4 regions of the Thalassospira marina genome follow, and region 2 is predicted to be linked to each of the others. Evidence: riboswitches for the same ligand, from Rfam matches in the RefSeq annotation. Region 2 holds a riboswitch; each other region holds the start of a gene.

Region 1 (7,822 bases), 610 kb from region 2:
ACGCTGCGCCCGACGGCGCAGGCCCCAAGAACCATCATGCAGCCCATAACGGCTGCCAGTCGAAGTTGTTTAAACACCCTTAATCCCCCTTTTGGGTTTCATAAGGGCGCTTGTTTAGTCTTTGCTTATGAAATTCGCAAGTATCTGATCATAAAGAATTTATTGGCGCTATGCCAAGGTGGTGAAGGCTATTCTCGATGATAGGGATGGTTGGTTTGAATGGCATGGGCGCGAAAAAGCTGTTCGGCGATCAGGGCGCGTACCAGCATATGGGGCCAGGTTGCCTTGCCGAGCGACCACATGGCATTGGCGCGTGCCTTGATGGCGTCGCCATGCCCGTCGGCACCGCCAATGGCAAAGGCGATATTGCCGCCATTCTGGTCGATCCAGCCTTCAAGTTTTTTGGCAAAATCGATGGAGCCGAATTCTTTGCCATGTTCATCAAGGGCAATCAGAAAAGCATTTTCCGGGATCACGCCGAGCAGCAATTCCGCCTCACGCGCCTTTAGCTGTGCAGGCGGCAGCTTTTTCTTTTCTTCGACTTCACGCAGGGCAAAGGGCCAGCGCAAACGGGCGATGTAATGATCAAACAGGTCCTTTTCCGGGCCTGCCTTGATACGGCCTACAGCGGCAAGGGTGATTTGCATGCGTGTGGTCGTCCGTTTATCTGGTCAGATGGTAGGGATTGGTGCCAGGGGCGGGTATTTTGATATCCGATGCTGAAAACCGGGCGTGACAGGACAGCGTTTTGTGCCGGTTCGCAGGCTGGCGGCCATTTTTGCCGCGCAAAGCCCTGATGCCCGGGCCAGATGGCGTTACGGGCCATATTACAAAGGCAAAAACCGGGGACATGAGCCCGGCATCACGCCGGGCACAAGGCCGGTTGCCTATCAGTACAGACGGGCGGCCTGCTGTTTCAGGGCCGGATTTTCAACGCCCCACATCTGTTCGATGTTGTAAAAGGCGCGGACTTCCGGGCGGAACAGGTGAATGATGACATCACCGGCATCAACCAGAACCCAGTCACCCTGTTCGGTGCCTTCGGCCGCAGCGCGACCCTGTCCGGCATCTTTCAGGGCTTCGACGATATGTTCACCCATCGAGGCAACCCGGCGCGAGCTGGAACCCGAAGCAATGATCATATAGTCAGCCATGGCTGTTTTGTCGGTCAGATCGATGGTTACAAGGTCTTCGGCCTTGTCATCGTTCAAAGTTTCCTGAATGAGCGCAAGCAACTCGCTTGGTGTCAGGCTTTTTTTCGCAGTAATTATTGTCGCCACCTTAATTTGGGGTGGATGTTCGCCGCCATCATCTTGCGGAAATAAAACACCCACAGGTCAAACCTGCCACCGGCCTTCGGCACGAATTGCCGTTGAAGAGGCCGGATGGCGCCGTATCGGCAGGTAAACCCAAGCTGGCGTATCCATATCGGCCAGCAGACCTGCCTTTTCTGCGGCAATGCGCCAGCGTTCCATACGCTTTGCCGCAGTGCCACGCAATGCTTTATTAGAATAACCCTCGCGATCAAGAACCGCAATGGGCGCGCAGTGGATCAGCTTTTGCCAGAACTTCCAGCGATGAAACTGAGCCAGGTTATCCGCCCCCATCAGCCAGACAAATCGCGTTTGGGTAAAACGCCGCTGCAAGGCTGCAAGTGTGTCGGCCGTATAGCTTGTCCCTAACTGGGTTTCAATTGCAGAAACGACAATGCGGGGATGTTGTGCGATCATTTCCGCCGAATCAAAGCGTTCGGCCTGTCCTGCCATGCCCTGGCGGGACTTTAACGGGTTCTGCGGCGATACCAGCCACCACACTTCATCAAGCTCAAGGCGCTTTAACGCCTCAAGCGAGATGTGCAAATGCCCCTCGTGGGCGGGGTTGAACGACCCGCCCAGTAATCCGACTCGGGGTGGCGCATTATGACGGCGCGGAATGCGAACCTTCATCACGGGCGTGTTTGCCCCTTGCCACGCACCACATATTTATAGCTGGTGAGCTGTTCGACACCAACCGGGCCGCGGGCATGCAGCTTGCCTGTCGAAATGCCAATTTCCGCCCCCATGCCAAATTCACCGCCGTCGGCAAACTGGGTCGATGCGTTGACAATAACAATGCCGCTATCCACCCCGTTCAGGAAGGCTTCGGCTGCATTTGTGTCTTCGGCCAGGATGGCATCGGTATGGTGCGATCCGTAATGATTGATGTGATGGATGGCATCTTTCACGCCATCAACCGTTTTGATCGATACAATCGCATCGAGATATTCGGTTGACCAGTCTTCCTCGGTCGCCGGTTTGATCGCGTCATCCAGGCTGCAAACGGTTTCATCGCCGCGCATTTCACAACCGGCATCCTTCAGGGCGGCAATCACCTGCGGCAGCAGGCTGGCAACAACGTCACGGTCAATCAAAATGGTTTCGGTTGAGCCACACACACCGACACGGCGCATCTTGGCATTGACAACGATATCGCAAATCTTTGCCGGGTCGGCACTGGCATGGATATAGGTGTGGCACAGCCCTTCAAGATGTTTGAACAGCGGAATGCGGCTTTCATCCGTGATGCGCTGAATAAGCGACTTGCCCCCGCGCGGCACGATCACATCGATATAATCGGAAAGTTTCAGCATCTCGCCCACGGCGGCACGGTCCGTCACCGGGATCATCTGAATGCAGGCTTCGGGCAGGCCAGCTTCGACCACGCCCTGCTTCATGCATTCAAAAATCGCACGGGACGAATTAAAGCTTTCCGAACCACCCCGCAAAATGGCGGCATTACCTGATTTCAGGCACATCGCGGCGGCATCGGCCGTTACATTGGGGCGGCTTTCATAAATGATGCCGATCACACCCAGCGGTACACACACACGCGCAATATCCAGCCCGTTATGTTCGGGGCTCCAGCGTGCCATTTCCAGGCCAACCGGGTCATTCTGTTTGGCAACGTCCTCAACGCCCTTTGCCATGGCTTCAACCCGGGCGGGGTTCAGCTCCAGCCGGTCCAGCAGGGCGGCGGTCAGGCCCTTTTTGCGGCCACCTTCCATATCAATGGCATTGGCAGCCAGAATCTGGCTGGCATTTTCGCGGATCAGGCGGGCAGCAATATTAAGGGCATCAATTTTTGGCTGTGACGGGACCTGTGCCAAAATCAGGGCTGCATCGCGCGCGGCGATACCGATGCTAAGCATCAATTGTTGAATGTCCTGGTTTTCGGTGCTGGCAAGTGCCGTCATGGTCCTGTTTCCGTCATTGGGCACCACCTTTTGGGATGGTGCGGCCTTAAATTGTAAAATCGTCAACAAATTAGCAACATAGTCCGGGTGCCCGGGAACTGCAATCACCTTGGTGTGCCACATCCCTGCGCTTTATTACGGATATAAACTGTGCGCTTTTTTGGCAAAGGCGGGTGAAAATTCGTACCCGTCCGTGTGTCGGTCTGTTACCTTGAAACTTCGGGTTTCACGGCGGCTTTGGCCTGCCGGGAATAATAGGGAATATGGTGAAGGCAATTTGCCCAGTCCATAACTGCCCCCGCAACTGTAAGTGCCGGTTGCTTCCTTGATGTCACTGGGATCATCCCGGGAAGGCGGAATTGCAACAATCGGCACCAGTCAGGAGACCTGCCCGAATATTTATAACCGACGTAACCGGTGTGCCGGTGCGTCCATGCACGGTGGGTGCAAGAAAGGAATTAGTCATGCATATTGAACCTGGTGTCGTTGATGGTGCCAAAATCGCGCTAAGCTATGCAACCGCAACCGGTGCGGTTGGGGTGGCCGGTAAAATGGCTGTCGATACCGTCAAGCGCGATGGTCTGGGCTCGCTTCTGGCGCGCAGTGTAATCACCACATTGCTTGTTTTTGTGTTTTTTGAAGTTCTGCCGCATCATCCGGTCGGGGTTTCGGAAGTTCACCTTATTCTGGGCTCGACCCTGTTTCTGATTTTCGGGGCGGCACCTGCGGCCATTGGCCTGGCACTTGGCCTTCTAATCCAGGGGCTGTTTTTTGCCCCCTTCGATCTGCCGCAATATGGCATCAACCTGACCACGCTGCTGGTGCCGTTATTTGCCATGGGCGTACTTGCCAACAAAATCATCCCGGCGAAAACCGCCTACAAGGATGTGTCCTATGTGCAGGCACTGGCACTTTCGACCTCCTATCAGGGGGGTATTGTGTGCTGGGTCGCATTTTGGGCCTTTTATGGCCAGGGTTTTGGCGCAACCAACATCGCCCATGTTGTCAGCTTTGGCGCGGCCTATATGACCGTTGTTCTGGTTGAACCGCTGATCGACCTTGCCGTGCTTGCTGTTGCCAAGTCGCTTTATCGGTTCCGCGACAGTGGCCTGTTTGAACGCCGCCTTTATGGTTCGGCGCATTCCGCCTAAGCCATCTGGCCTGATATAGACTGCGTTGGGCGTTCCCTGCTGTGCGGGGGACGCCTTTTTTGTGGCCGTTATGGCGGTGGGTTTTGCCTCTGTCTGGTGCATCTTCATATAGCGATGCTTGCCAAATTGCGGTTTACGGGCCATTTGTGGATCATGGGTAAGGGGAAATTTCGAGAACGCGGCCGGTTATCTGGCGCAACGCCCATATCGGGGACGGGTATGACAAGGAAGAAGAAGTGAAACAAACGGGTGCCAAAGAATCATCCGCCCGCGCCGATCTGGGCGTGATCAAAACCTTTTTGCCCTATCTGTGGCCCAAGGGTGAAAGCGAATTAAAAATACGTGTCGTTGTGGCACTTTTGTTCCTGGTGGGGGCAAAGGTGGCGAACGTTTATGTCCCGGTTTTGTATAAATATGCGGTCGATGCCCTGGGCGGGGGCAAGGCAGCAGCAGCGGGTGATGCGGCAGCCGCGTTGGTGACCGTGCCGGTCAGTCTGATTATCGGCTATGGCCTGGTGCGGGTTTTGTCATCGGCCTTTGGCGAAATTCGTGATGCCGTTTTTGCCAAGGTGGCCCAGCGTGCCATTCGCAATGCGGCCCTTGGCGTATTTGAACATTTGCATGCACTGTCTTTGCGGTTCCATCTGGACCGGCAAATGGGCGGGCTTTCGCGCGCGATTGAACGTGGCGTAAAGGGCATCGAATTTCTGCTGTCCTTCATGCTGTTTAACATTCTGCCCACCCTGCTTGAAATCGTGATGGTTTCGATCATTCTGTGGGTGCTTTACGATGTGTGGTTCGCGTTAATCACGTTTGTCACCATCGTCATCTATATTGCCTTCACGCTGATCGTGACCGAATGGCGCATGAAATTTCGCCGTGAAATGAACCAGCGCGATGACGAGGCCAATACCAAGGCCATCGACAGTCTGATCAATTATGAAACGGTCAAATATTTCAGCAACGAAGCCCATGAATCCTCTCGCTATGACAAGGCGCTGCGTGGATACGAGGTTGCGGCTGTCAAATCCCAGGAATCCCTTTCCAAGCTGAATATCGGCCAGGGGGCCATTATTGCGGTCGGGCTGGTGTTGAATATGCTGCTGGCGGCAAACGGGGTTAAAAACGGCAGTATGACGGTGGGTGACTTCGTGTTGGTCAATACCTACCTGCTGCAGCTGTATATGCCGCTGAACTTTCTGGGTTTTGTTTATCGCCAGATCAAACAGTCCCTTACCGACATGGAACGCATGTTTTCCCTGCTGGATGTTGGCAAGGAGGTCGAAGACCGCGCCTCATCGCAGGATCTGGTGTGCAACGAGGCAACCGTGCGGTTTGAAGACGTGCATTTTGCCTATAACGCCGATCGCCAGATTTTAAAGGGTGTCAGCTTTGAAGTGCCGGCCGGTAAAACCGTGGCGGTGGTTGGACCCAGTGGTGCCGGTAAATCGACGCTGACCCGCCTGATGTTTCGTTTTTACGATGTATCAAGTGGCCGCATCACCATTGACGGGCAGGATATCCGCGATGTGACCCAGGGGTCGCTGCGGCGATCCATCGGGATCGTGCCGCAGGATACGGTGCTGTTTAACGACACCATCGCCTATAACATTGCCTATGGTCGCCCCGGTGCCGCACAGGATGAAATCGACAAGGCCGCAACCCTTGCCAGCATTCGCGATTTCATCAATGGCCTGCCCGAAGGCTTTAAAACCAAGGTGGGTGAACGCGGCCTGAAACTTTCGGGCGGTGAAAAACAGCGTGTATCAATTGCACGCATGTTGCTGAAACGCCCGCAAATCATGATCTTTGACGAGGCGACTTCCGCCCTTGATACAAGAACGGAAAAAGACATCCAGCAGGCCCTGCGCGATGTGTCGCGCGGGCATACGACGCTGGTGATCGCACACCGCCTGTCCACCGTGATCGATGCCGATGACATCATTGTGCTGCGCGATGGCAAGGTTGCCGAACGTGGCCGCCACCATGACCTGCTGGCACAGGGTGGCCTTTACAGTGAAATGTGGTCACAGCAGCAGGAAATCCGCCAGGCAGAAGAAATTCTGGCCCATGCGGGGGATGCTGCGGCACCCTGATTTTTGCTGGAAACCTGCCCCTGTTATGCCCACTATAAAACCGGAGGGTGCATTGCGCCCTCCGGCAATGGGGAGGACGGGGCATGGGCAAAACACATCATCACGGCCATTCTGGCAATGATCATGACCATCATGATCATGACCGTCATGATCACGACCATCATCAGCATCACCTGCATCATGGCGATCCTGCACATGGCAGCACCGTGCATATATGCGATGAAGGTGCCTATCAGGGCGATCATCGCCCGGAAATAGACCATATGCGCCGCAATGTGCTGGTGGGGCTGGGGATGTTGCCGCTTGCCGCGATGGTATTAAATCCGGTGCGCCAGGCCTGGGCGCTTGCCAATCAGGTGACGATCCGTGAAGACGGGGAATATCGTTATATTCGCTCCAACGCGATCCCCGATCATGCCGTTGGCCAGTTTCCCAACCGGCACAACCCCAACACCATAAAGGCGCAGTCGCTGGAATTTCGCCTGCCGGTAAACCCGGTACGAAGCGGGCGTTTTACGCCCAATCCGCGGAATATGTTTGGCATTGCGGTAAATGGCGTCCCGTTTGATCCCTACACCGCCGAATTCTGGCAGCGTGACCGTCAATCAGGCTGGCGATACGAGGCGATTTCACCCGCGCTGGATTTGGGGCTGGATGAAAATAACGCCCATGTGCAGCCCGATGGCACCTATCATTATCATGGTGTGCCCAAAGGCCTGATTAAAAGCTGGTCGCCCAGCCAGCATTCCATCCGCATCGGTTTTGCCGCCGATGGTTTCCCGGTTTATGCCCTGTATGGCTATATCGACCCGCACCAACCTGCATCGGGGGTAAAGGCCCTGACCAGTTCCTGGCGGGTGAAAAAGGGCGCACGGCCCGGCGGACCGGGTGGCAATTATGATGGCACCTTTGGCGAGGATTACGAATTTGTCGCCGGCCTTGGCGACCTTGACGAAGCCAATGGCCGCGAAACGATTACCCCGGAATATCCCGGCGGCACCTATGCCTATTTCGTAACGGAAAGTTTTCCCTTCATCCCGCGTTTCCTAGCCGGAACGGCCGATGCCAGCTTTGATCGCGGGCCGCCCCCCGGCGGTATGGACCGGCCCCGTCCGGGTGGTGGATTTGGTGGGCCTGGCGGCATGGGCGGTCCTGGCGGAGCAGGTGGTTTTCCCGGCGACCGGCCACCACCCCCGCTGCAATTCTGGCGAAATGGCGGGCGCGGGCCGGGCGGATAACCCCGGCTGGCTTGCCATGCCCGCCCCAACCATGCCATAGCCATGCGATATTCAGGCGGGATAAAGCATTTAAACGGGATTGGGCCGCAATATGGGGAAGGATTG
Region 2 (7,822 bases):
AAAGGCAGCGTCAAGGCAGCACCAGACCCTTCGCCAAGGCGCATATTGAATTCCAGAAGTGGCTTTTTACCCAGTTTTTCCACCAGGTTGCGATGGCCCGGTTCAACTGACAAATGGCCGACCAGGCAATGATCAAGCGCATCCTGGCGGATATTGTAAAGCACGGCAGCCGCCGCACAGGAAACATAACCATCCAGCACGACCGGCACGCGCTGCAGGCGTGCCGCAAGGATGGCACCGGCCATGGCGGCAATTTCACGCCCGCCAACACAGCGCAGCACTTCCAGCCCGTCGCGCATCTGGTTGCGATGTAAAATCACTGCATCACCTACCACGTGGGTTTTGCGCGCAAGGGTGCTGTCATCAATGCCGGTTCCACGGCCGGTCCAGTCTTCCGGGGCGCCACCAAACAGGGCGTGGGAAATGGCCGCCGCAGCCGTGGTATTGCCAATGCCCATTTCACCGGGCACAAAAACATCCAGTCCGGTTTCAACCGCGCTCATGCCAAAGGCCATGGCTTCGGCGCAGTCTTCATCCAGCATGGCGGCTTCGCGGCTGAAATCATTGGTGGGAATTTCAAGGGCAACTTCCATCACCCGCAATTCGGCGTCAACGGCCTTGCAAATCTGGTTGATGGCGGCACCGCCATTAATGAAATTTTCCACCATTTGCTGGTTCACACTGGCGGGGAAGGCCGAAACGCCCTGTTCGCAAACACCGTGGCTGCCCGCAAAAATGGTTACGCGCGGGCGGTTGGCGCGTGGCCGGGCATTACCCTGCCAGCTTGCCAGCCACAGGCTGATTTCCTCAAGCCGGCCCAGCGACCCTTCCGGTTTGGTCAATTGGGGTTCCCGGGCGATAACGGCGTCGCGCGCGGCCTCGTCGGCGGCGGGCAGGTCGGCCATCAGGGCACGGATATCGTCCAGATTTTGCGGCGGGTGTTTGGGATCGAACATGAAAAAAAGTCTCCGGGCGGCAGGAAGCGCCAATGGTGGGCAATGGTGCTTGGCTTTGTTGCGCACCATGATTAGTCTTCCCCCAGCGAAATTGCCAGTTTGAAAATCGGAAAATGCCGGTGTCCCCAGATCAGCCCCTATCCCCCCATTCTGCCCGCGATGGCAAAAAAGCCAGCGCGAAGGCAACACCATCCCCTGCTGATCGCGCAGATGCACAGGAAGGTGACGTTGGGGACGCGTCGGGGGTTGATCATGATCTGGGGGGCGATGAACCGGCGGAAAGGCCTGTGAATACGGGTGCTGCCGGGCATGATGCAAATGGGCCTGCTGAATGGATTGTCGCCGATTTTGGCCGTGCCCTGATGTTGCTTTCGCGTATTCCCTGGCCCGCCCGGCTTGATTTTCAATCTGGCCTTATTGCCCGGTCTGTCTGGTGTTGGCCGCTGGTTGGGGTGTTTTTGGCCGGTATTGCGGTTTTACCGGCACAGGCCCTGTTGTGGTTAACCGGCAATGCCGGGCTGGCGGCGGTTTTTGCCTTGCTGGCAATGGTCGGCCTGACCGGTGCCCTGCATGAAGATGGCCTTGCCGATTGCGGGGATGGTTTTGGTGGCGGGGCCACGCGCGAACGCAAACTTGAAATCATGCGTGACAGCCGGATTGGCAGTTACGGCGTTGTTGCCCTGATCCTTGCCTTTGCCGCGCGGTTTTTTGTGCTGGAACAGGCGATTGAACAGGGTGTGTTCATGATGGTCATGATCGTTACTGCCATGTTTTCGCGCCTTGCCATGCCCGCCATGATGGCCATCTTGCCCCCTGCCCGGCCCGATGGTTTGGGGCGTGGTGCGGGGCGGCCCGGCCTTGTGCCCTTGATGGTGGCATTATTGTTTACTGTTATCATCACCATGCTGGTGGCAGGCCCGGTTTTGATGCTGGGCGCATTGCTCGCCATGGGGTTGGCCTGCGGGGTGGTTGGGCTGGTTGCATATTGGCAAATTGGCGGGCAAAGTGGCGATGTTCTGGGGTGTAGCCAGATCGTGGCTGAAATTTTCGTTGCGATATCGTTATTGTCATTGCTGGCAAAGGGCCTGGTATGAGCAGCTTTGCCATTACCCGCTGGTGGTTGATCCGCCATGCCCCGGTGGAAAACCCGGCAGGTGTGATTTATGGCGCGACCGACCTTAAGGCGGTTTTTCATAACCGCCCCGCACTGGAATTTTTGGCCGCAACTCTGCCCCGTAACCCGGTTTATATCACCAGCACGCTTTCCAGAAGCATCGATACCCTAAATCAGGTGCAGGATTTGCGTGGTTCAAAACAATCCGGCGAAGATACGGCGCGGGCAGCTGATGACCCAATTCAGGTGCCCGAATTGGGTGAACAGAATTTCGGTGACTGGGAAGGGCTTCGATGGGCGGATATCCCGACAGATCAAGCCCGCCAGTTTTGGGATGATTATGCCAATGCCATCCCGCCAAATGGTGAAAGTTTTAACCAGTTGGCAGAGCGGGCGGTAAAGGCCTTTGGCAGGCTTAACCAGAACCATGTGGGATGCGATATTGTGGCTGTTTTACATGGCGGGACAATACGCGCCATTCTTGCCCAAGTTCTGGGGCTTAAACCGTCGGCTGCCTTGTCGTTTGATATTTCCCCGCTGGGACTGACGCGCATTGATTACCTTGATGCGCCGGAAAACCCCGGTTGGCGGATTGGCGGGGTGAATTTGCAGCTTTGCCAGGATTAACTGGTTTTTCCGGTGCTTCCTGTATAATCGCGTTACGGGCTGACCCGCCGCCGATTTTATATCGATATCGAATTGTTGTGGCAGGTTTGTCGCGCATTCAGGCCCGGCCATTGTCGCTTTGGTAAACAATGGCCGGTTGGGCCTGTGAAACATGCGGTGATTGTAAACAATCAGGCCGATTTGCGGCTGGCGATGGTTTCGCCATTGCCGGTGAATTCGGCAAGGAAGCGATCAAGATTGTCATGCGAGATATCGTGTTTGATCGCAAGATCGTTCAGATCGGCAAGATAGGCTTTGTAATAATCAAGCGGGCGGCTGCGGGCTTTGCCGCGCAACAGGTTGGTGCGCGGGAAATCTTCGGCGAATTCAGAGCTTTCAATTGCGGCTGAAATTGAATCATCAAGGATGGCAGCGGGAATGCCATCAAAGTTTTTACCGCAGGCTGACAGCATTTTGCTGGCGGTGGGGACGGAAATACCCGGCTGGCCCAGCAAATGGTTGAGCGATTCATCACTGAAATCGTCGCGGTCAAACAGCTCGACCAGGGTTGGCAGGTCGCGCACCAGCAGCGAAAGAGCGTTAACGCGGATACCACGGGCATGCGTCCAGATAATGGCCGCAACCATTCCCAGTTCGGGGTCAGCCTTGTAAAGCGCGCGCACCTGGCGGCGGCGCAGCACTACTTCATTGTCGTCGGCATGTTGCTCCAGAAAGCTGGAGAAATGCGGCGCATCGTTTTGAAGCCGGTCAAGCAGCTTGGTCCACATGTCACGGCGTGACGTGGTCTGCCAGATCAATATTTCCTGAGCGCGAATCTTTTCGACATAGTGTTCTAAAGCCATCGGGACAAACAATTTTAAAGTTATCTGGAATGACGGTATGCAGACAGCGCTCGGGTCCCCTACACCCGGGTTTTCCCGGTGTGTTTACATTCCTTTTTATGGCTCCGATGTTCCCTCAAAGACAAAATGGCCTCAACATATCAATTCTTACAAATACTGACCTTTCGTCTAGGGCGGACTTATTCTTTAAGTTGCCGGGGCTTACCCCGTGCGGGTTGGATATAGGTCCGGTTCTGCACCGGTCCTTGATATCTGCGGTGATCAGGGGTTTTTGGTCTGGCGGATGCACCAAAATTTTCGCGTTTGTGACGGGCCAATTTTTTATTTCGCAGGAAACCCCCTAACACACTGAATTTAATGTGTTTAACAACCGGTGCGGTTGGCGGGACTCGCCTGTTCTCCTATTGGGAGAAAAACGCCAATGCGACGCGGGGCCTTCTAATCGAGAGTCTTTTGGGCTAGTGTCGCCGCGCCGACTGGTAACGGGAAATCGGTGCAAGACCGATGCTGCCCCCGCAACTGTAACGGGATGGGTCATTTGCGGCAGAAAAACCTGCCACCCACTGAAGGATGGGATAACCCCCTTTGGGAAGGGAAATGACCGACATGCCCGAAGCCAGGAAACCTGCCAGTGGTGATGCCCGATCATTGGGCATCAACTGCAACCGGGTCTCGGGTGGAGACCATAGCGCAAGGAACGGGCCATGGCCCCAAAGGTTATTGAAAATGGCGTTCACCTGATATTGGGTGGCGCACGTTCCGGCAAAAGCAAATTTGCCGAGGATATGGTCATTGCGGCAGGCGGGGGCACCTATATTGCCACCGGACGCGCCTGGGACGATGAAATGGCCGATCGTATTGCCCATCATAAACAGCGCCGCGGCCCGCTTTGGGCCACGATCGAGGAACCGCATGATTTGTGCGGTGTGCTTGAACGCCTTGATCAGCAAAGCGAAGGTCCGGTTCTGGTGGATTGCCTGACCCTGTGGCTGACCAACCTTATGATTGGCGAGCACGATATCGAGGCCGAGATCGAGCGCCTTTGCGCGCTTTTGCCCCGGCTGGCTTTGCCGGTTTTGCTGGTCTCAAACGAGGTTGGCTTTGGCATTGTACCGGAAAACGCAATGGCGCGTGCCTTTCGCGACCATGCCGGGCGCCTGCATCAGCGCATTGCCGCACTTTCGCGTCAGGTGACGCTGGTGGTTGCGGGCATTCCAATGAGTGTTAAATAATTTCAATCCGGTATGTGATACCCGGTTTTTCAAGGATTTAAAGATAATGGCGCATTTGGGTAAAATTCCCGCAACCGTGATTACCGGCTTTTTGGGGGCCGGCAAAACCACCATGATCCGCAATATGCTGGAAAATGCCGGTGGCAAGCGTATCGCCCTGATTATCAATGAATTTGGTGATGTTGGCGTGGATATGGAAGTCATCAATGGCTGCGGCATTGAAGGCTGTGCCGAAGAAGACGTTCTGGAACTTGCCAATGGCTGCATCTGTTGCACCGTGGCCGATGACTTTGTACCGACCATGCAAAAGCTGCTGGATCGCGATACCCCGCCTGATCATATCGTTATCGAAACATCTGGTCTTGCCCTACCCAAGCCGCTGGTAAAGGCCTTTAACTGGCCGGAAATCCGTTCGCGTGTGACGGTCGATGGCGTTGTTGCCGTGCTTGATGCCGCCGCCCTGCGCGATGGCCTGTTTGCCCATGATCACGACGCAGTCCAGGCCCTGCGCGAGGCCGATGAAAACCTGGATCACGAAAGCCCGCTTGAAGAACTGTTTGAAGAACAGCTTCATTGCGCCGATATGGTGGTTTTAAACAAAACCGACCTTCTGACCGGCGATGAAAAAAGCAGGGTCGAGGCCGATATTCGGGCCGAGCTGAAACGCCCGTCGGTCAAAATCATTGCGACCGAACATGCGCGCATTGAAAATGCCGTGCTGCTCGGCCTGGGGGCCGCCGCCGAGGATGACCTTGATAGCCGCCCGTCCCATCATGATGACGGCCATGAGCATGACCACGACGATTTTGAAAGCTTTGTCGTCACGCTTGATGATGTCACGGACCCTGCTGCCCTTGAAAAGCGCCTGATCAATGTGGTGCGGGAATTTGACGTTTTGCGCATCAAGGGGTTTGTCCATGTGCCGGGCAAGCCGATGCGCCATGTGGTGCAGGGTGTTGGTGAACGCTTCCAGCGCTATTTTGACCGCCCCTGGCAGGAAAACGAAACCCGCCAGTCGCGTCTGGTGGTGATTGGCCTGCATGATATGGACCAGCAGGCAATTACCAGCGCCATTCTGGCGGCCTGATCCACTTTAAACCCTGAAAGGCAGCAGCCTTAATGCTTCAGGCATGCTCCCTTTGTGCCCGAAAATTGCGGCAGTGATCATGCGCTGCCGCTGTTTTTGGGCCAGATAATTTAATGCCCATCCCTTTGCAGACAGGCCTTATTCATGCACTTACTTGCCGCACAGCCGGGAATGATCACCGATGGCAGCGAGGCCGTTGATCTGGGCCAACGCCCCGGTGATGTGGTTATCCTTTCGGCGGCGGAATCCGAACTGGCCTGTCTGGCAACGGCACAGGGGCACCTGAATGCCGAATTTCCCGGCAAGGTACCGTCGCTGCGCCTCGCCAGTCTGTTGCAGCTGGGGCATAACATGTCGGTCGATCTTTATATCGATGATGTGGTGTCCCATGCCCGTTTCATCATTGTGCGGGTGCTGGGCGGGCGCGGCTATTGGGAATATGGCATTGAACAATTCGTCGCACTGGCGCGCGAACGCTACATTCCGTTACTGCTGCTTCCCGGCGATGACCAGCCCGATGCCGAATTGCTGTCGCTGTCGACCGTCAAAGGCCAGGCATGGCAACAGGTTTGGCGCTATCTGGTTGAAGGCGGGCCGGGCAATGCCGAAAATTTGTTGCGATATGTTTATGAATGTATCACGGCGAAAACGGATAATGCTGATCCCGCCATCCAATGGCATTGGCAACCGCCTGCCCCGCTGGTAAAGGCCGGGCTTTATTGGCCGGGTAAAAGCAATGCGGCCCTGTCCGACCTTGCCGGTGTTTGGCAGGCTGGCAAGCCGGTGGTGGCGGTGGTTTTTTACCGGGCGCTGATCCAGGCGGGTAATCTTGATGTGATTGATGCCGTGATCACGTCGCTGGCACGGTCCGGTCTTAACGCCCTGCCCGTTTTTGTTTCCAGCCTGAAGGACCCGGTGGCCGCTGCCCTGGTGGCAGACTGGCTGGCGGAAACAAAGTGTGATTTGATTTTAAATACCACCGGCTTTGCCCTGGCTGTGCCCGGTGCCCTGCGCGGCGAAAGCCCGTTTGATGCCGTGGATGCCCCGGTGATGCAGGTGGTATTGTCGGGCGGCAGCGAGAGCGCCTGGCGCGATGGCGTAAATGGCCTTGCCGCGCGTGATATCGCCATGAATGTCGCCCTGCCCGAGGTTGATGGCCGCATCTTTTCGCGCGCGATATCCTTTAAGGGTTCCGCCGGGCGGGATGTGCTGACCGAGATTGATCTGGTCAAATATATCCCGGTCCTGGACCGGGTGGATTTTGTTGGGCAACTGGCGGCAAACTGGGTGCGCCTGCGCCAAACCCCGGCCCCGCAAAAACGGGTGGCGATGGTGATGGCGAACTATCCCAACCGCGATGCGCGTTTGGGCAATGGTGTTGGCCTGGATACCCCGGCAGGCATGATCACCACGCTAAAGGCCATGCAGGCGGCGGGCTATGACATTGCCAGCCTGCCCGCAAATGGCGATGCCCTGATTGATCAGGTCAAATCCGGCCCGACCAATGATTTTACCGCCCTTGATCAGCGCGATATTCGCATCATCCTGCCATTGGCGGATTATAAGGCGGCCTTTGACGCCCTGCCCGCTGCCATTCGGGATCAGGTGATGGATCGCTGGGGCACGCCGGAAAGCGACCCGTTTTATCGCGCCGATAAAGGCGGATTTGCCCTGTCGATTGTGCCAATGGGCAATGTCGTGGTCGGTTTGCAGCCCGCGCGCGGTTATAATATTGATCCGCTTGAAAGCTATCATTCGCCCGATCTGGTGCCGCCGCATAATTATTTCGCCTTTTATATCTGGCTGCGTCACAGCTTTGATGCCCATGCGATTATCCATTTTGGCAAACATGGCAATATGGAATGGCTGCCGGGCAAGTCATTGGCTTTGTCCGATGCCTGCTTTCCCGAAGCCGTTTTTGGCCCGACCCCGCATCTTTACCCCTTTATCGTCAATGACCCCGG
Region 3 (7,822 bases), 370 kb from region 2:
CAACCTCCACCTGGCGCGATACCACTGGCGCAAAAACATCACCCTGGTTAACGGTTCCTGCCGGTGCAGTCGGTCCCTGTTGAAGAGATTCAACATAATTTCCGTAAATGGAAATATCCGGACGCAGATGCCATGTAACACCAGCCGCCGGGGTCAAACGGGTTTCATCATAACTCGATTTTTGATTACCTGTGGCTGCATCATATCCTTGGGCTTTAATCCGCTGCGAGCGGCCTCCCAGCGTCAATTGTACCTGATCATCAGCAAAGCCGAGTGTATCGGCAGCTATCAGGCTGCTAAACCGGGTTTTGGATGTAGTGCCAAACTCGTCAAGCGTCAGTTCAGAACCCGCCGCCGGCCCGGGGAATGCGACCGGATCGTATATATTTGAAACCCCACCCACACCAAGATCGGCAAAACCCGATTTCAGATCCAGGTCCCATAGCGATGCCGCAAGTACCGTTTCATGGTGCACCGGACCTGTCGAAAAATTGTTTTTGACTCCTGTTTCGGCATAACGATGCTGGCCACCGGATGGAAAACTGTTTCCACCAACAGTAAAATCCCCATTTGATTGCAAAGACGATGGATTGGCGATGGTCCCCTCTGTCGCAGTATGAGCATAACCCAGTTTAAAATAGCCCGTTGTTACCTTTGAAAAATCGTATTCGCCACGCAGCGTGGTAAAATAATCCTCGGTGTCAAAACCAGCCCAATCCTGAGAAAGATTAATTTTTCCGTCGGGCGCATCTGGAACGCGGGCTCCCGGTGCAAGACGAAAAGCCCAATCCGTATTCTCGGTGTGGTTTTTCTGATAGCCGAGATCGGCAAAAAGACGCAGCCTGTCGCCTTGGTAATCCAGCCCCAACACGGCAGATCCAAGTCGTTCGTTATAATCATCAACGGCCAGATCACCATCCCGGAAAGTCAGATTGGTTCGCGCACCAAATTGACCCTCTGAACCAAAACGTCGCCCCAAATCCACACTGGCTGAAGGCTGGGCATCCGAACTGTAGCCAAGCGTCATCCGATGCGTTGGATCGTCCTCAGCATATTTGGGAACGACATTGATGCTTCCCCCAACAGCACTGCCAACGACAGCACCATTAAGAAAGGTATCTGGCCCTTTGAGCACTTCGAAACGATCATAATTTTGCGGTAATACCCGCTGTTTGGGAACCATCCCCGGCATGCCGTCCAAAAGGATGTTGTAGGTAAAATAGCTAAATCCGCGGATATAAAAAACGTCACGATAGCTGCTGCGCGGAAAGGTTTGCGAAACAGAAGAATCATTTATCATCACGTCGCTTAGTGCGCGCGCCTGTTGGTCTTCCGCCAGTTGAGACGTAAATGCCCTGGTGCTAAACGGTGAATCCATATCACTGCGATTGCCCAGGATGCCAAGGCCCGCACCTGCAGCAACCTGCCCGCCTGGATATACAGGTGTCAGTTTTGTGTTTGGTTTATCTGCATTGATGACAATGGGGGCGAGTTCGATATCATTATTCTGGGCTACGGCTCGGTTGGAAATACAAAAAGTTAATGCTGTTCCCAGCCACAAAACGGCCGTAACGACAGGACGCAACTGTCTGGTCCGACAATCTGCCATTTGAAAATTTCTTTCCATGATGATCACTATCCCAAACGGCAGGGTTCACAAGTACCACGTGCGGTACACTCGGGAAAATCTGCAACAGGGACGTTGGTGAGAGTGAATGCATACGGTGTCATGAGCCTGACACCGGGAATATTTATGCTGACATCACACGAAAAGGTGGGGACCGCCCAACAGGCCCAAAAATCGACTGGGAAATCGTCTGGCTGATAGCAACCAGGAAGTCCGGCAACCGCATCCATAGGAAAACCGGGGCATCGAAAAGCGGAACATTTGCATCGATGGCTGCATGGTGAAGGAGCGACCAGCTACAAACGGCACTGGCCGGCGGAATATGTGACTTTTTATTTTTCGGATAAGACGTTTCTGTGGTGCTGGAAACAAACCTGACCGGACCGTGACCAGAACAAATAACGATCTCAATCCCGCCGCTTTTCTTGAAAATCGGCATCGTGCCCGCAGCATTAAATGCAGAAACGAGAACACACAAGATCAATAAAAGACGAAAGAAAACACTTGAAGATTCAGTTCGGGCAAAGCAAGCGGCTCTGTAATCGGCCTGTCGATCCTGGCAATTCATGAGCGTGTGATTACCGATTTTATCGTCCGCGATAATATCAAATCGCACCTCAACCAATACCTGCCGATGATCTCCTGAGAATGGCGTTGCACCATATCCGAACGCGACCATCTCACATTTACAGGATCGCGGAATTGATAAACATCAGTTCCATCACATATCCCGAAAAACATACGCCCTGAATACCACTCCACCGTTGCACCCCCGCCCTGTGTCGGTTTGTCGTCCTTAACCATAGTGGAGTAGACAATCAGGGAAGTGTTTTATTCCACTTCTGTTGAGATTTTTTTTCCTGGCAGGCAAATGAAACAAAGATGTTCGCTCTCGCGATTCCTCAATCAACAAGCACATCACATTAACTTGAGAGCGCTTAACAAATATTTTTGGGAATAATTGAGCTTCCACCTTGTCCATCTTTAACAGTTAACGGAAATACCCAAACAAACTTCATAAATCGCGGCTTTTAATTCGATGTCAAACGCGCGACCATATCGGGAGAAGATAAATGGATGAAATGCTCAATCGCAGAAGTTTCCTGTCCTTTGCAACTGCAGGAGCTGCTGCGGCTACATTACCTGTGGCATTATCCGGCATGGCCCATGCTGAAGATAAAACCCGACCAGCACCCCATATGATGCCAATTCCTGCTGATGCGCCAAACGTGGCAATATTGATCCATCCAGGCATGGTCGCACTTGATTTGGTTGGCCCGCTCACCGTTCTGACAATTCTACGCTGCCGAATATTCCTGGTTTGGAAAGATAAGTCACCGATTGCGACCGAACTTGGTTTTTCGGTTCCCCCCACACACACCTTTAATGAATGTCCTAACGACCTTGATGTATTGCTCGTTCCCGGTGGTACGATAGGAACCATCGCCTATATGAATGACCCGGTAGTTATTGATTTCCTAGCTGACAGAGGATCTCGCGCGAAATGGGTTAGTGCATTTTGCACCGGCTCCATCACACTGGCCGCATCTGGATTGTTAAATGGTTACGATGCCACAGGTTACTGGGCACTGACCCGTTTTCTCCCTCTGATGGGCGCAAGACATGTTGACCAACGTGTCGTCGTTGACCGTAATCGTATTACCGCAGGTGGCACGACAGCAGGCATTGATTGCGCCCTTGTCATTGCCACCAAACTCAAGGATGAGGAAGCTGCACGACGAGTTGCATTAATTCTTGAATATTCGCCCCAGCCCCCTTTTCACAACGGCACCCCCGCAGAAGCCGGGCCTGAACGCACCCAAAAAGCACTAGAACATCGCAAAGGCCGCGATGCAGAAGTTGAAAGAGAAGCAATGCTCGCAGGACAACGCCTAGGAATATAAGGAGTATCGGCCATTACGGCCGCTTTGATTAAACGATCCGGAATACTCCATCACAACCCTCATGATGAATTTCCCTTAGGTATTGAAAGCGCGCACTCCCAGCCCAGCGCAAACAGAGCTCCCCCAACCTGCGACGCCTGACAGTTTTTCCCAATGGGCAAAAGCAACGCTTTAGCGGGCGATACAAACTCTTACTGTCAAAAACGACACTATTGTCTAACCGTTACAACCGAAGCGCGTGATCAGCTAAAAAGCAAATAGAACTGTGCCGGATAGGTAAGACTGTCCGGCTATTTTCATTCCAGCAAAAACTATTGCTCAGAAATACCAATCTTCGTTGATTGATTACACCGTCCGATTGTTGCCAATAGCCACCTGAGTGATTATTTTCCCGGAGCCATTCTGGAACCAGGCTAAATGAACAACGACGCCACAAGATTAACAGCACAGACCAAGTTAACAGCAGCGGCTCGTTCTCCATTGCAATGGATAATGCTGTGCCTGGCGCTTCTCGGCCTGACCATTGTTGGCGGAAGTCTGGCAACGTCAACGACAGGCATAACTCCTGAAACATTCAGGCCCGCATGCACCAACAACCAGAACATACGGGTTTCCTGAAAAACAGGGTGTTCTCCCCGCTGGTGGTGACTATTACGTACTGACTTCCCGACACGCCGCAAGAAAAAAGCATCCGCCATTCAGCGATCCGTCGTTCAATGCTGGCTACTCACGACCGCTCTTATCAAACAACCTCGAACATTGAGTCATCGCCGGACCGATATTAATGACATCATGACCCCAAATGTTTCGGGGATTCCCGCAAATTGCAGACAACCGTCTGCATCTGTCAATAAGACATATATATTGACGAAAAAACCAATATGAACGCAATATATAGACATCACGGTCCTTCGATATTCTCGAAGGCTAAGAGGGAATACGGTGAGCCACAGTCCCTGTGGCAATGCCGAAGCTGCCCCCGCAACTGTAAGCGGCGAGTTTGCATCCTTTTATGTCACTGAAACAAATTTCGTTTCGGGAAGGCTGGATGCAAGCGCCATAACCGCAAGCCAGGAGACCTGCCGTGATGGAATTTATCGTTCACGGGCGGGGTGTCCCAGTGGAGCGCTTGTAACTGGCAATTCATGCCAATATTGCTGCATGCGTCCGCGTGGCCTTTGCCCCCTTTTACGGGGTAAACAATGTCAGACCTACTTGAACAGGAACTTCTTGTACGTTCCTTTCATCCAGAACACTTCTCAGATTCCAGTAAGTCTTTATCAGGCGAGAACACCTATCAGGTGATCCGCCGGAACGGATCTGTTACCGACTTTAACCCGGCCAAAATCAAAACCGCGCTAACAAAAGCGTTTTTGGCCGCCGAGGGTGAAACGGCGTCAGGTTCTCACCGGGTACACGATATTATCGATGATATGACCCAACAGGTATCATCGGTGCTTCTGCGCCGGGCAGCCCCGGGACACACCCTTCAGATCGAAGATATTCAGGATCAGGTTGAACTCGCCCTGATGCGCAGTGAACATCACAAAGTCGCACGGGCCTATGTCCTGTATCGTGAAGATCGCGCCCGTGAGCGCGCCAAAGTTGAAGGGCGTAAAAAGAAAAAGAAGGGCAACCAGCCAAACCTCAATGTCAAAAATGCTGACGGCACGCTTGCGCCGCTTGATTTTGACCGACTGGCAACCGTTATCGATGAAGCCTGCGCCAATCTTGAAGGTGTATCTGCCGATCCTGTTTTTGAGGAAACGAAACGGAACCTTTATGACGGTGTATCCGTCGCGGAATTGGCGCTGGCCCCGATCATGGCAGCGCGCACCTTTGTTGAACGCGAACCGAATTATGCGTTTGTCAGTGCACGCCTATTGCTTGACAAGTTACGATATGAAGCACTGAGTTTCCTCAGTGATCGCCCGGACCAGGCGACACAAAGCGAAATGCAAGATCGCTACGCAACCTATTTCCCAGCGGCTTTAAAAGCCGGCATTGATGCCGGATTGATAGACCCGGAACTAGCGCGCTTTGATCTTAAAAAGATCAGTGCTGCAATCAAACCCGACCGCGACCTGAATTTCCAGTATCTGGGATTGCAAACGCTATATGACCGTTATTTCCTGCATATTAAAGGAACCCGGTTCGAGCTTCCCCAGGCCTTTTTCATGCGCGTCGCTATGGGTCTTGCCATCCGCGAGGTAAACCGTGAAGACAAGGCCATCGAATTTTATGACCAGCTTTCCAGCTTTGTCTTCATGGCATCCACACCCACGCTGTTCAATTCGGGAACATGCCGGCCGCAATTATCCTCCTGCTTCCTGACAACGGTGCCTGATGATCTGGAAGGCATTTTCAAATCCATTCGCGACAATGCGCTTCTGGCCAAATATTCGGGCGGCCTGGGTAATGACTGGACCCCGGTACGCGGCCTTGGTGCCCATATCAAAGGCACGAACGGAGAAAGCCAGGGCGTGGTGCCGTTCCTGAAGGTCGCCAACGACACCGCCATTGCGGTTAACCAGGGCGGTAAGCGCAAGGGGGCAGTTTGCGCCTATCTGGAGACCTGGCATATCGATATCGAAGAATTTCTCGACCTTCGCAAAAACACCGGCGATGACCGCCGTCGCACCCATGACATGAACACGGCCAACTGGGTGCCGGATCTGTTTATGGAACGTGTCGTCAATGATGGCTCATGGACACTTTTTTCACCAGATGACACACCCGATTTGCACGATCTATATGGCAACGCATTTAAAGCAGCCTACGAAGCCTATGAGGACAAAACCGTCGCAGGCCAGATCACTAATTTCAAAACCATCCGTGCGGTTGACTTGTGGCGCAGGATGCTCACCATGCTGTTTGAAACAGGACATCCCTGGATCACCTTCAAGGATCCCTGCAATATCCGGTCCCCGCAGCAGCATCGCGGTGTTGTTCATTCCTCCAACCTGTGCACCGAAATCACCCTAAATACGTCACATGACGAGGTTGCAGTCTGCAATCTCGGCTCAGTCAACCTTGCCGCACATGTCACGGAAAAGGGCATTGACCATGCCAAACTTGCCAAAACGGTTAAAACCGCCATGCGCATGCTTGACAACGTGGTTGATATCAACTTTTACACCATTCCCGAGGCACGATATTCCAATCTGCGTCATCGCCCGGTCGGCCTTGGCCTGATGGGTTTCCAGGACGCCTTGCAAACCATGAAAATTGCTTATGCTTCCCAGGCTGCCATCGAATTTGCCGACGAAAGCATGGAAGCAATTGCCTATCATGCCATCGCGGCCTCGGTCGATCTGGCTGCCGAACGCGGACGGTATGAAAGCTTTGAAGGTTCTTTATGGTCACGTGGTATCCTGCCGATAGACAGCCTGGACCTGCTTGCCAAAACCCGCAGCGAGTTTAACGTCGATCGCAGCACACGCCTTGACTGGGAAACCCTGCGCGAACGGGTAAAAACCGTTGGCATGCGCAACTCCAACACGATGGCCATCGCCCCGACGGCAACAATCTCTAATATCTGTGGTGTCAGCCAGTCCATCGAGCCGGCTTATCGCAATCTGTTCGTCAAATCGAACATGTCCGGGGATTTTACGGTCGTAAACGCCGCCCTGGTTCGTGACCTTAAAGCCCGCGACATTTGGGATGAAGTCATGATTTCTGATCTGAAATATTATGACGGCAGTGTCGGGCAGATCGACCGCATCCCCGATGATCTAAAGGAACTATATGCAACGGCCTTTGAACTGGACTCTTCCTGGTTGATCGAAGCGGCGGCCCGCCGACAGAAGTGGCTGGATCAGGCACAGTCGCTCAATCTTTATATTGCCAATCCGTCCGGCAAAAAACTGGACGATCTCTATCGCCTGGCATGGCAACGCGGCCTGAAAACCACGTATTATCTGCGTTCCAGTGCGGCCACCCATGTTGAAAAATCAACATTGAAGGGAACGGACGGCAAACTGAATGCCGTTTCAACATCCCCTTCGGCCATCATTCCCCAGAGCCCCAAACCAGCCCCGGCCAGCACGGCATCGTCGGCACCAACAGCCGCGCCAGCAACAGTAGCAGCCTCCTCCCCCTCTCCTATTCCCGGCCAAGCAACGGATGCAATTTCGCCCGGCCAGGCATGGGGCAAGGCGTGCCTGCTTGATGATCCGGAATGTGAAGCCTGCCAATAGGCTGAAAAAAACCACCCTAAAAAACGGGAACGAGAACCATGCTTGAATGGGTAGATAATAATGCCGCGCCCATTGGCCAGCAAAACGGTGAT
Region 4 (7,822 bases), 360 kb from region 2:
GCAGCGCAAATGCAATCTGGGCACAAACATCACGCCTTGGCAGATCATCGCGAACAAAAGACCATTGCAACATGGTTACCGGTCCGGTGAGCATGCCTTTAACAGGCAGATCCGTTAACGACTGGGCATATCGTGACCATTTCACCGTCATGGGTTCCGGTCTTGAAACATCTCCGAAAATAACTGGCGGACGAACATAGCGTGACCCATAACTCTGAACCCAACCATACTTGGTGAATGCATAACCGGCCAGCTTTTCACCGAAATACTGAACCATATCATTACGTTCAAATTCGCCATGCACCAACACATCAATCCCGAGGTCTTCTTGCCAACGGATTGCCGCCTCAGTTTCGGACCTTACAAAAGCATCATAGGCGTCTGATGTCAGGCTGCCATTTGCGAAAGCTGCACGCGACTTACGTACTTCCGGTGTTTGCGGGAATGACCCAATCGTGGTCGTCGGAAATGCAGGTAGTTTCAGCTTCTTCTGCTGTAAATCACGCCGTACCGGGAACGGGTTCCGGCGCTGCGACATGTTCGGTGTGATTCCCAAAACACGCCCTGTCACCAATCGGTTATGAACTTTTTCAGATGTCCGCCTTGCTGCAATTGCATTCGAAGCCGCCAGAAACTCGCCTGCAACTACACTGACACCCTGCGCAAAAGCACGCGCCAGGATTTTAAGTTCAGCTATTTTTTGGACGGAAAATGCAAGCCAGCTTTTAAGGTCCGGATCAAGTTCCTTCTCCAGTTCCAAATCTATGGGAACATGCAAAAGAGAACAGGACGGCGCCAATTCAAACTGCCTGTCCTGATGGTCTGCAAGAATTGGCAGAAGCCAATCATAAATCGCCTGAAGGTCTGCCCGCCAGATATTGCGGCCATCAATGACACCGAGAGAAATCACCTGCTCTGGCGACGCACCAGCAATAACATCTTCCAGTTGTTCGGGCGCACGCACCAGGTCGACATGCAAGCCCGCGACAGGTAATGACAGCGCGGTCGACAAATTATCACCCAGCTTTCCGAAATAGGTCGTAAGCATCAGGTTCAGGTTCGATACGGTTTCATTTAAAACATGATAGGCTTTTCGATACGCTGCACGGTCTGTTTCAGACAAATCCAGAACGAGACAGGGCTCATCAATCTGGACCCATTTTGCACCGCTATCACGCAGTTGGCGCAGCACTTCTTCATATACCGGCAGCAGGCGATCCAAGAGCATTACCGGGTTAAAGTCCGCTTCTTTTGATTTTGCGAGCTTCAGAAAAGACACCGGGCCCAGCAATACCGGCCGGGTTTTAAAACCAAGGCATTTAGCCTCCCGAAACTCGTCAACGGCTTTTGTTGATGCAAGTGCAAAGTGCTGATCTGGCGAAAGTTCAGGGACCATAAAGTGATAATTGGTATCAAACCATTTGGTCATTTCCAGCGCAGGAATACCTTTCCGCACGGACTTGCCACAGCAGGAATCCTCCTGAGTTTCGCCACGAGCCATCGCGAAATAGGTCGATGGTTGTATAAGACCGCCCTGCCAGTCATAAATATCGGGAATTGCTCCGACCATGGCACAGGTATCAAGCACATGATCGTAAAGGGAAAAATCGTTACTCGGGATGTTTTCGACACCAAGCGAGTTTTGACGCGCCCAGTTTGCACACCGTAACGCGGCCGTCTTTTCCTGCAAACCTTTCAGGTCCAATTTACCCGACCAGAACTCTTCGAGCACAAATTTAAGCTCGCGGCGTGGTCCGATTCTGGGCGTGCCCAGTGTGGAGACAGGAATTTGAATTTTAGCTGACATAGGCTTACCCCAATCAAATGGGGGCAAAGGCCTGGCGAAAGCACGTACGCCCTCCCATGCAGTAAAGCCTGGTAGAGTGTACAATACTCCACCGGGGCACCCCGCCCGAGGATGTAATATGAGGTCGCAGGCAGGTCTCCTGGCTTACGGGTCAACGCTTTCATCCTGCCTTCCCGAAATATCGGATATTTCAGTGACACCAGATGGATAAAAACTCGCCGCTTACAGTTGCGGGGGCAGCTTCGGCATTGCCATCGAAACAATAGCGCACCGAATTCCCTCTTAGCTTTCATGCCAGTTGGCACGAAAGAACCGTCGACAGATGGAACAATTGCAAAAAATAACGCTCGCCGTCAATAACAATATAAACATTTCTTTATGTCCTTATTGGGAAAACAGCGATACTCTAATTTTTGACACCGAGGCATGTGCATCTCTTTCGGTAGAAACGGCGTTTCCCAACCGGTAACGCTTGATACTGACGTCCAATAAGCAAACAGCAATGGCTTTAACGAGCAATATCAAGTCTCTCCGCGCAAGGGCGATACAGGTGTCCAAACCCTGATGGCAGAGGCACTCAACAACGACGGCGTTGATCCCTCAGGTTTATTCGCCTAATGCCAGGCTCGTGGCATAGGGCATTGCCCTGCATAAAAGCCAGGCTGGTACCTGGAACTTTGTCGTGAACTGTCTTGCACCAATCACCATTCTCACCATTTGCCCGCGGCATCATTATGTGATGAAAACATCTGACAACTGGCGCGGGACGACAAGGCGTCCCGCGAATGCCCGAAGACATCACGCTTTGGAAAGATGCGATTGTGGCGGTGCCCGGTCTGTCCTTGGCCTACCCAGTGGCAGGCCTCACCCATTTGAGCATCATCGCGCTAGATTTTCTGTTGTTAAGCCGAATTACGGCACTAAAACGCGTGATCAGCTAAAAACCAAATAGAACTGTGCCGGATCGTTAAGACTGTCCGGGTATTTTCATTCCAGCAAAAACTATTGCTCCGAAATACCAATCTTCGTTGATTGATTAGACCATCCGATTGTTGCCAATAGCCACCTGAGTGATTATTTTCCCGGAGCCATTCCGGAACTAGGCTAAATGAACAACGACGCCACAAGATCAACAGCACAGACCAAGTTAACAGCAGCGGCTCGTTCTCCGTTGCAATGGATAATGCTGTGCCTGGTGCTTCTCGGCCTGACCATTATTGGCGGAAGTCTGGCAACGTCAACGACAGGCATAACTCCTGAAACATTCAGCCCGCATGCACCAACAACCAGAACATACGGGTTTCCTGAAAAACAGGGTGTTCTCCCCGCTGGTGGTGACTATTACGTACTGACTTCCCGACACGCCGCAGGAAAAAAGCATCCGCCATTCAGCGATCCGTCGTTCAATGCTGGGGCCAACCAGACTGCTCAGCTTCTGGTATGCCTTACATCGCGTTTTTGTCCCTTTTCGAACGATGACAATCGCGTTTCACGGTCGCTCGCACCTTATGCACCACGGTCTCCACCTTTCACCGTCTGATTTCTCAGCCCTACATCGTTTCATGCCATCAGGCGCGATAAATCAAAGTTATCAGACGACAGTGACGGATCTTTCACGACCGGTTCACTGTCCGGAGTTTTGTCATGCGAAATTCGACATGGCGTGTGGTGTTCTATGCCCTGATCCTACTTTTGGGTTTCCTCACAGCGCTACCAAATCTGCTCTCTTCCCAACAGTTGGCACAATGGCCATCCTTCCTACCCTCTAAACAGCTTTCACTTGGTCTTGATCTTAGGGGCGGCTCTCATCTCGTCCTTGAAATCGATACAGATGAAATGATCCGAGAAAGACTGGACATCACCCGAAAGGAAATATCGGACACGCTGAAAAAAGCGGCGATCCGGACCCTCAGCGTAAAAACAAAAGAACATGGCATTATCATTGCCTTAAGCAATTCTGACGAAGTGCAATCAACCCGTGAAGCCCTGAAAAGTCTCACCGACAAAATGGTTGAAACTCCCGGCAATCGCCCGGCTCCTGAATACCTGGAAACCACTGGCGACGGTCACACTCTTACAATAACCCTCTCTGACGAGGGGATACGAAACAGGGTTAATGCTAGCGCACAACAAAGCCTTGAGATTATCCGCAGCCGGATAGATCAGATCGGCATTGCCGAACCGACTATTCAACGTGTTGGTGCTGACCGCGTTCTTGTGCAGCTTCCCGGCGTGCAAAACCCTGCCCAGGTTCGCCAGCTTCTAGGCAGCACGGCGAAACTTGGCTTTTATCTTGTGGTTTCTCCCGCGGAACGGAATTCTCAGTCTTCACCCAGCCTGATAACACTGAAAGGCAAAGACGGACAAAATTATACTGTCGAACGTAGCGCAACGCTGACGGGCGAACACCTGACAGATGCACATGCAGGCTTTGATCCACAAAACCAGCGCCCAATTGTTAATTTCCGCTTTGACGGTTCTGGTGCAACCCGGTTGGCCGAGATTACTCGCAAAAATATTGGTCGCCCACTGGCTATCGTTCTTGACCACGAGGTTCTAAGCGCGCCAGTCATCCAAAGTGCGATCACCGGCGGATCGGGGCAAATCAGCGGAAATTTCACCGTCGCAGACACAGTAACCCTTTCTGCTCTGCTACGAGCAGGCTCGCTGCCGGCACCTATGACCGTCATAGAAGAAAGAACCGTTGGCCCGGACCTTGGCGCGGATTCCATTCAAATGGGGCTGTATACCGGCGCAATAGGTTTCGCCCTTGTCGTCGCACTGATGGTATTTCTTTATGGTCGCTGGGGGCTCATCGCAAACCTCGCGTTAGGTCTGAATGTTATGTTGACCGTCGGCGTACTCAGCGCACTAGGCGCAACGCTCACATTACCTGGGATCGCAGGCATTATCCTTGGCATTGGCCTTGCCGTCGACGCTAACGTCTTGATCAATGAGCGAATAAAAGAAGAAACCAGAAAAGGACTATCGGCATTTATGGCGCTCGATGCAGGTTTCAAACGGGCTTACGCCACGATTGTTGATTCCAACATTACAACATTGATCGCGACCGCCCTGCTATTTGAATTCGGATCCGGACCGGTTAGAGGTTTTGCGATCACCATGAGCCTTGGCATTCTAATTTCCATGTTTACTGCCGTTGCCGTCGTCCGGGTAATCATGAGCGAGATTGTCTGGCGCAAACGGCTGAAAACGCTTGTTATAGAGCCCATTTTTGCCTGCATGCCGGAAAAAACCAATTTTTCCTTCATGCGTGCACGTTTCATGGGTATCGCTGCTTCATTGGTTCTATCTGCAATCTCGGTAGGCCTCTTTCTGAAACCCGGGTTAAATTACGGTGTGGACTTCAAAGGTGGTATACAGATTGAGCTTGCCTCAACAGCACAAAACAGCAACTCACTTGTCAGCGAACTCCCAGAGCTACGCTCCAGCCTCTCGCAACTCGGCGTTGGAGAAATCAATCTGCAGGAAGTAGGAAAAGACGGGCACGTTCTGCTGCGTCTCTCCCGGCAACCTGGCGGTGAGGAAGCACAGACAAAAGCCGTCGACACAGTCAAATCAGCCATCGAACAGCTTGATCCTCATATCTCATTTTCAAGCACAGAAGTCGTGGGCGCCAAGGTGAGCGGCGAGCTTGCAACCTCCGGAGCGACAGCCGTCATTCTCGCCACGTTAGCGATGCTGGTATATATCTGGTGGCGTTTTGAATGGCCCTTTGCTGTCGGGGCAATAGTTACGCTGATTTTAGACGTCACAAAAACAATCGGCTTTTTCGCGATTATGGGTTTGGACTTCAATCTGACAGCAATCGCTGCCCTGCTGACACTCATTGGTTATTCGGTCAACGACAAGGTCGTCGTATATGACCGCATGCGTGAAAATCTCAAGCTGTTTCGCAAGATGCCCATGCGCGAAATTATTGACATGTCGATAAACCAGTCATTGGTTCGCTGTATTTTCACCTCACTCACCACGCTTTTGGCGATTTTGCCCATGGCGATCAGTGGCGGCAATGCTGTTGAAAGTTTTGCTGTACCCATGGTGTTTGGGGTCGCAATCGCGACAACTTCATCAATCTTTATTGCGGCCCCAATTCTGCTGTTTCTTGATACATGGCGCCGTAAGCAACACGAAAAGCATCTGACCAAAGACCTTACCGCTGATAACGGCCACTGATCACCCGTGAACTGAGAATAGCGACGTCAAACAGGCGGCATTTCCCTTGCCGCCTGTTTTCATCTTCGGGTTATCCCATCTCATAGATTTGCGACCTCGCGGGGTTCGGGTATATGGTGTTGAGGCTCCCGATCAAATCGAACCAGAGATCGCATATCGTACCCGTTCGGCGTTTGATGAATGCGCAACCCGAACTCAGGCAATATCGCCAGGACATGATCAAAGACATCCGACTGGATTGCTTCGTATTCAAGCCATTTGACCGTATTTGTGAACGCATATATTTCAATCGGAACACCCTCGGGACCAGGCTGTAGCTGCCGAACCATCAAGGTCATATCCTGTCTGATCCTGGGGTGATCCCGCAGGTAGGCCACAAGATATGCCCGTAACGTTCCTAAGTTAGTCAATCGCCGCCCGTTTACCAACGACGACAGGTCAGTGCTGCGAGTACTGTTATACTGTTTGATTTCTTCAATTTTCTCATCAAGATACGGGGCGAGTAGGCGTCCACGATACAACCGCTTCAAATCTTCTTCTTCCAGAAATTGAACACTGGTTGCATCAAGGTTAAGGCTGCGTTTAATCCGACGGCCGCCAGAGTCACTCATACCCCGCCAGTTTTTAAAGGAATCCGATATCAGCGCATAAGTTGGTATTGTTGTAATTGTATTGTCCCAGTTACGGACTTTGACCGTCGTCAAGCCGATATCAATGACATCACCATCGGCCCCGTATTTCGGCATTTCAAGCCAGTCGCCTACTGACAGCATACTGTTTGCCGAAAGCTGAATGCCGGCAACAAGCCCGAGAATTGGGTCCTTGAACACCAACATCAGAACAGCGGTCATTGCACCCAGACCACTCAGCAGAATTAGCGGAGATTGCCCGATCAGGATTGAGACAATCAGTAAGCCAGCCAGAATTGAAGCGGCGAGCTTTACGCCCTGAAAAATGCCGCGTAACGGCAGGGTACGGGCCGTAATACTGAAACGCAGCACATCGAGCGCTGTATCGAGCAAGGAATACAGCGACATTAACGCAAAGAAAATGATCCATAGTTCTGATATTGTATGGAGTAATTGCAGGGTAAAGGATCCATCTGCAAGCCAAAGCCCGGCCTGGATATGAACAATGATCCCCTGCGCGACGAGAGCGGCACGCCCAAACAGACCTTTCCCTGTCATGAGCTTTTGCCAATTGTGCTGATGGCTGCCGCCGATACGCTCAAGCGAAGGCAACAGCCCCCGGTGCAGCACGATATGAATGACGGCCGATATTGCAAAAATCAGGAATAAAACAACAAGGATAGCGACGGCATCCGCAAACCTGCCCAGAGGCGGATAATACTCCAACAACCATTGCGCTAAATGTTCCTGCATTGTCTTCTCCGCACGTCACTCTTGATAGATCTATTCATGGATCACTCACTGTACCGGAATCGGACACTTCAAGGCAATGAACTGGGACACTTAAATTCATCCATATCGAACTGAAGCGGACAAAATAAGAGCCCTTTTGACCTTGAAAATTTTCGCCATTGCGTTCGATATCTGATCACAACGTAACGAGCCAGATTTCCGTGCAGTTATTACTTAGCTGGACAGCTTTGAATTGATTTTCCCATTAAAATATGCCGAAATTTGAACTCGTTTGCTTCTCGATGTTGCGATCTTTCACCGTGACCCAGTATCAAGAGACGTCCGATGAATACCTCGCGGAAACCTTCGGCCATCGCGTTGACCCTTCTACTGATTGGCGCGGTTCTCCTCACGGTTCCCTTCTTGATGACCCTGTCATCGGAAGCGACCTTTATTA

What was found. Region 2 has a riboswitch for cobalamin ahead of cobU (bifunctional adenosylcobinamide kinase/adenosylcobinamide-phosphate guanylyltransferase). Riboswitches for the same ligand answer to the same signal wherever they lie in the genome.
Region 1: it holds a riboswitch for cobalamin, as region 2 does, so the genes downstream of both, CSC3H3_RS02295 (energy-coupling factor ABC transporter permease) here and cobU (bifunctional adenosylcobinamide kinase/adenosylcobinamide-phosphate guanylyltransferase) in region 2, are expected to answer to the same signal.
Region 3: it holds a riboswitch for cobalamin, as region 2 does, so the genes downstream of both, CSC3H3_RS01215 (ribonucleoside-diphosphate reductase subunit alpha) here and cobU (bifunctional adenosylcobinamide kinase/adenosylcobinamide-phosphate guanylyltransferase) in region 2, are expected to answer to the same signal.
Region 4: it holds a riboswitch for cobalamin, as region 2 does, so the genes downstream of both, metE (5-methyltetrahydropteroyltriglutamate--homocysteine S-methyltransferase) here and cobU (bifunctional adenosylcobinamide kinase/adenosylcobinamide-phosphate guanylyltransferase) in region 2, are expected to answer to the same signal.

Annotation. Positions count from the first base shown of each region.
Region 1 covers NZ_CP024199.1:515,593-523,414, forward strand. Annotated here, with positions in the region: gene rlmH (23S rRNA (pseudouridine(1915)-N(3))-methyltransferase RlmH) at 189-647, opposite strand; gene rsfS (ribosome silencing factor) at 891-1,334, opposite strand; gene CSC3H3_RS02285 (nicotinate-nucleotide adenylyltransferase) at 1,338-1,946, opposite strand; gene CSC3H3_RS02290 (glutamate-5-semialdehyde dehydrogenase) at 1,946-3,232, opposite strand; cobalamin riboswitch at 3,437-3,641, shown strand; gene CSC3H3_RS02295 (energy-coupling factor ABC transporter permease) at 3,697-4,383, shown strand; gene CSC3H3_RS02300 (ABCB family ABC transporter ATP-binding protein/permease) at 4,620-6,479, shown strand; gene CSC3H3_RS02305 (YHYH protein) at 6,563-7,717, shown strand; gene CSC3H3_RS02310 (DUF4269 domain-containing protein) at 7,809-7,822, shown strand, end outside.
Region 2 covers NZ_CP024199.1:4,439,833-4,447,654, forward strand. Annotated here, with positions in the region: gene cobT (nicotinate-nucleotide--dimethylbenzimidazole phosphoribosyltransferase) at 1-956, opposite strand, end outside; gene cobS (adenosylcobinamide-GDP ribazoletransferase) at 1,076-2,050, shown strand; gene CSC3H3_RS20245 (histidine phosphatase family protein) at 2,047-2,697, shown strand; gene CSC3H3_RS20250 (hypothetical protein) at 2,868-3,494, opposite strand; cobalamin riboswitch at 3,982-4,186, shown strand; gene cobU (bifunctional adenosylcobinamide kinase/adenosylcobinamide-phosphate guanylyltransferase) at 4,244-4,771, shown strand; gene cobW (cobalamin biosynthesis protein CobW) at 4,818-5,858, shown strand; gene cobN (cobaltochelatase subunit CobN) at 6,003-7,822, shown strand, end outside.
Region 3 covers NZ_CP024199.1:283,486-291,307, reverse strand. Annotated here, with positions in the region: gene CSC3H3_RS01230 (TonB-dependent receptor) at 1-1,627, opposite strand, end outside; gene CSC3H3_RS24300 (hypothetical protein) at 1,752-2,306, opposite strand; gene CSC3H3_RS01220 (DJ-1/PfpI family protein) at 2,701-3,531, shown strand; cobalamin riboswitch at 4,419-4,632, shown strand; gene CSC3H3_RS01215 (ribonucleoside-diphosphate reductase subunit alpha) at 4,734-7,730, shown strand; gene CSC3H3_RS01210 (ribonucleotide-diphosphate reductase subunit beta) at 7,769-7,822, shown strand, end outside.
Region 4 covers NZ_CP024199.1:273,175-280,996, reverse strand. Annotated here, with positions in the region: gene metE (5-methyltetrahydropteroyltriglutamate--homocysteine S-methyltransferase) at 1-1,807, opposite strand, end outside; cobalamin riboswitch at 1,920-2,139, opposite strand; gene CSC3H3_RS24295 (hypothetical protein) at 2,593-2,748, shown strand; gene CSC3H3_RS24290 (hypothetical protein) at 2,916-3,347, shown strand; gene secD (protein translocase subunit SecD) at 3,452-6,004, shown strand; gene CSC3H3_RS01190 (mechanosensitive ion channel family protein) at 6,085-7,386, opposite strand; gene CSC3H3_RS01185 (HPP family protein) at 7,711-7,822, shown strand, end outside.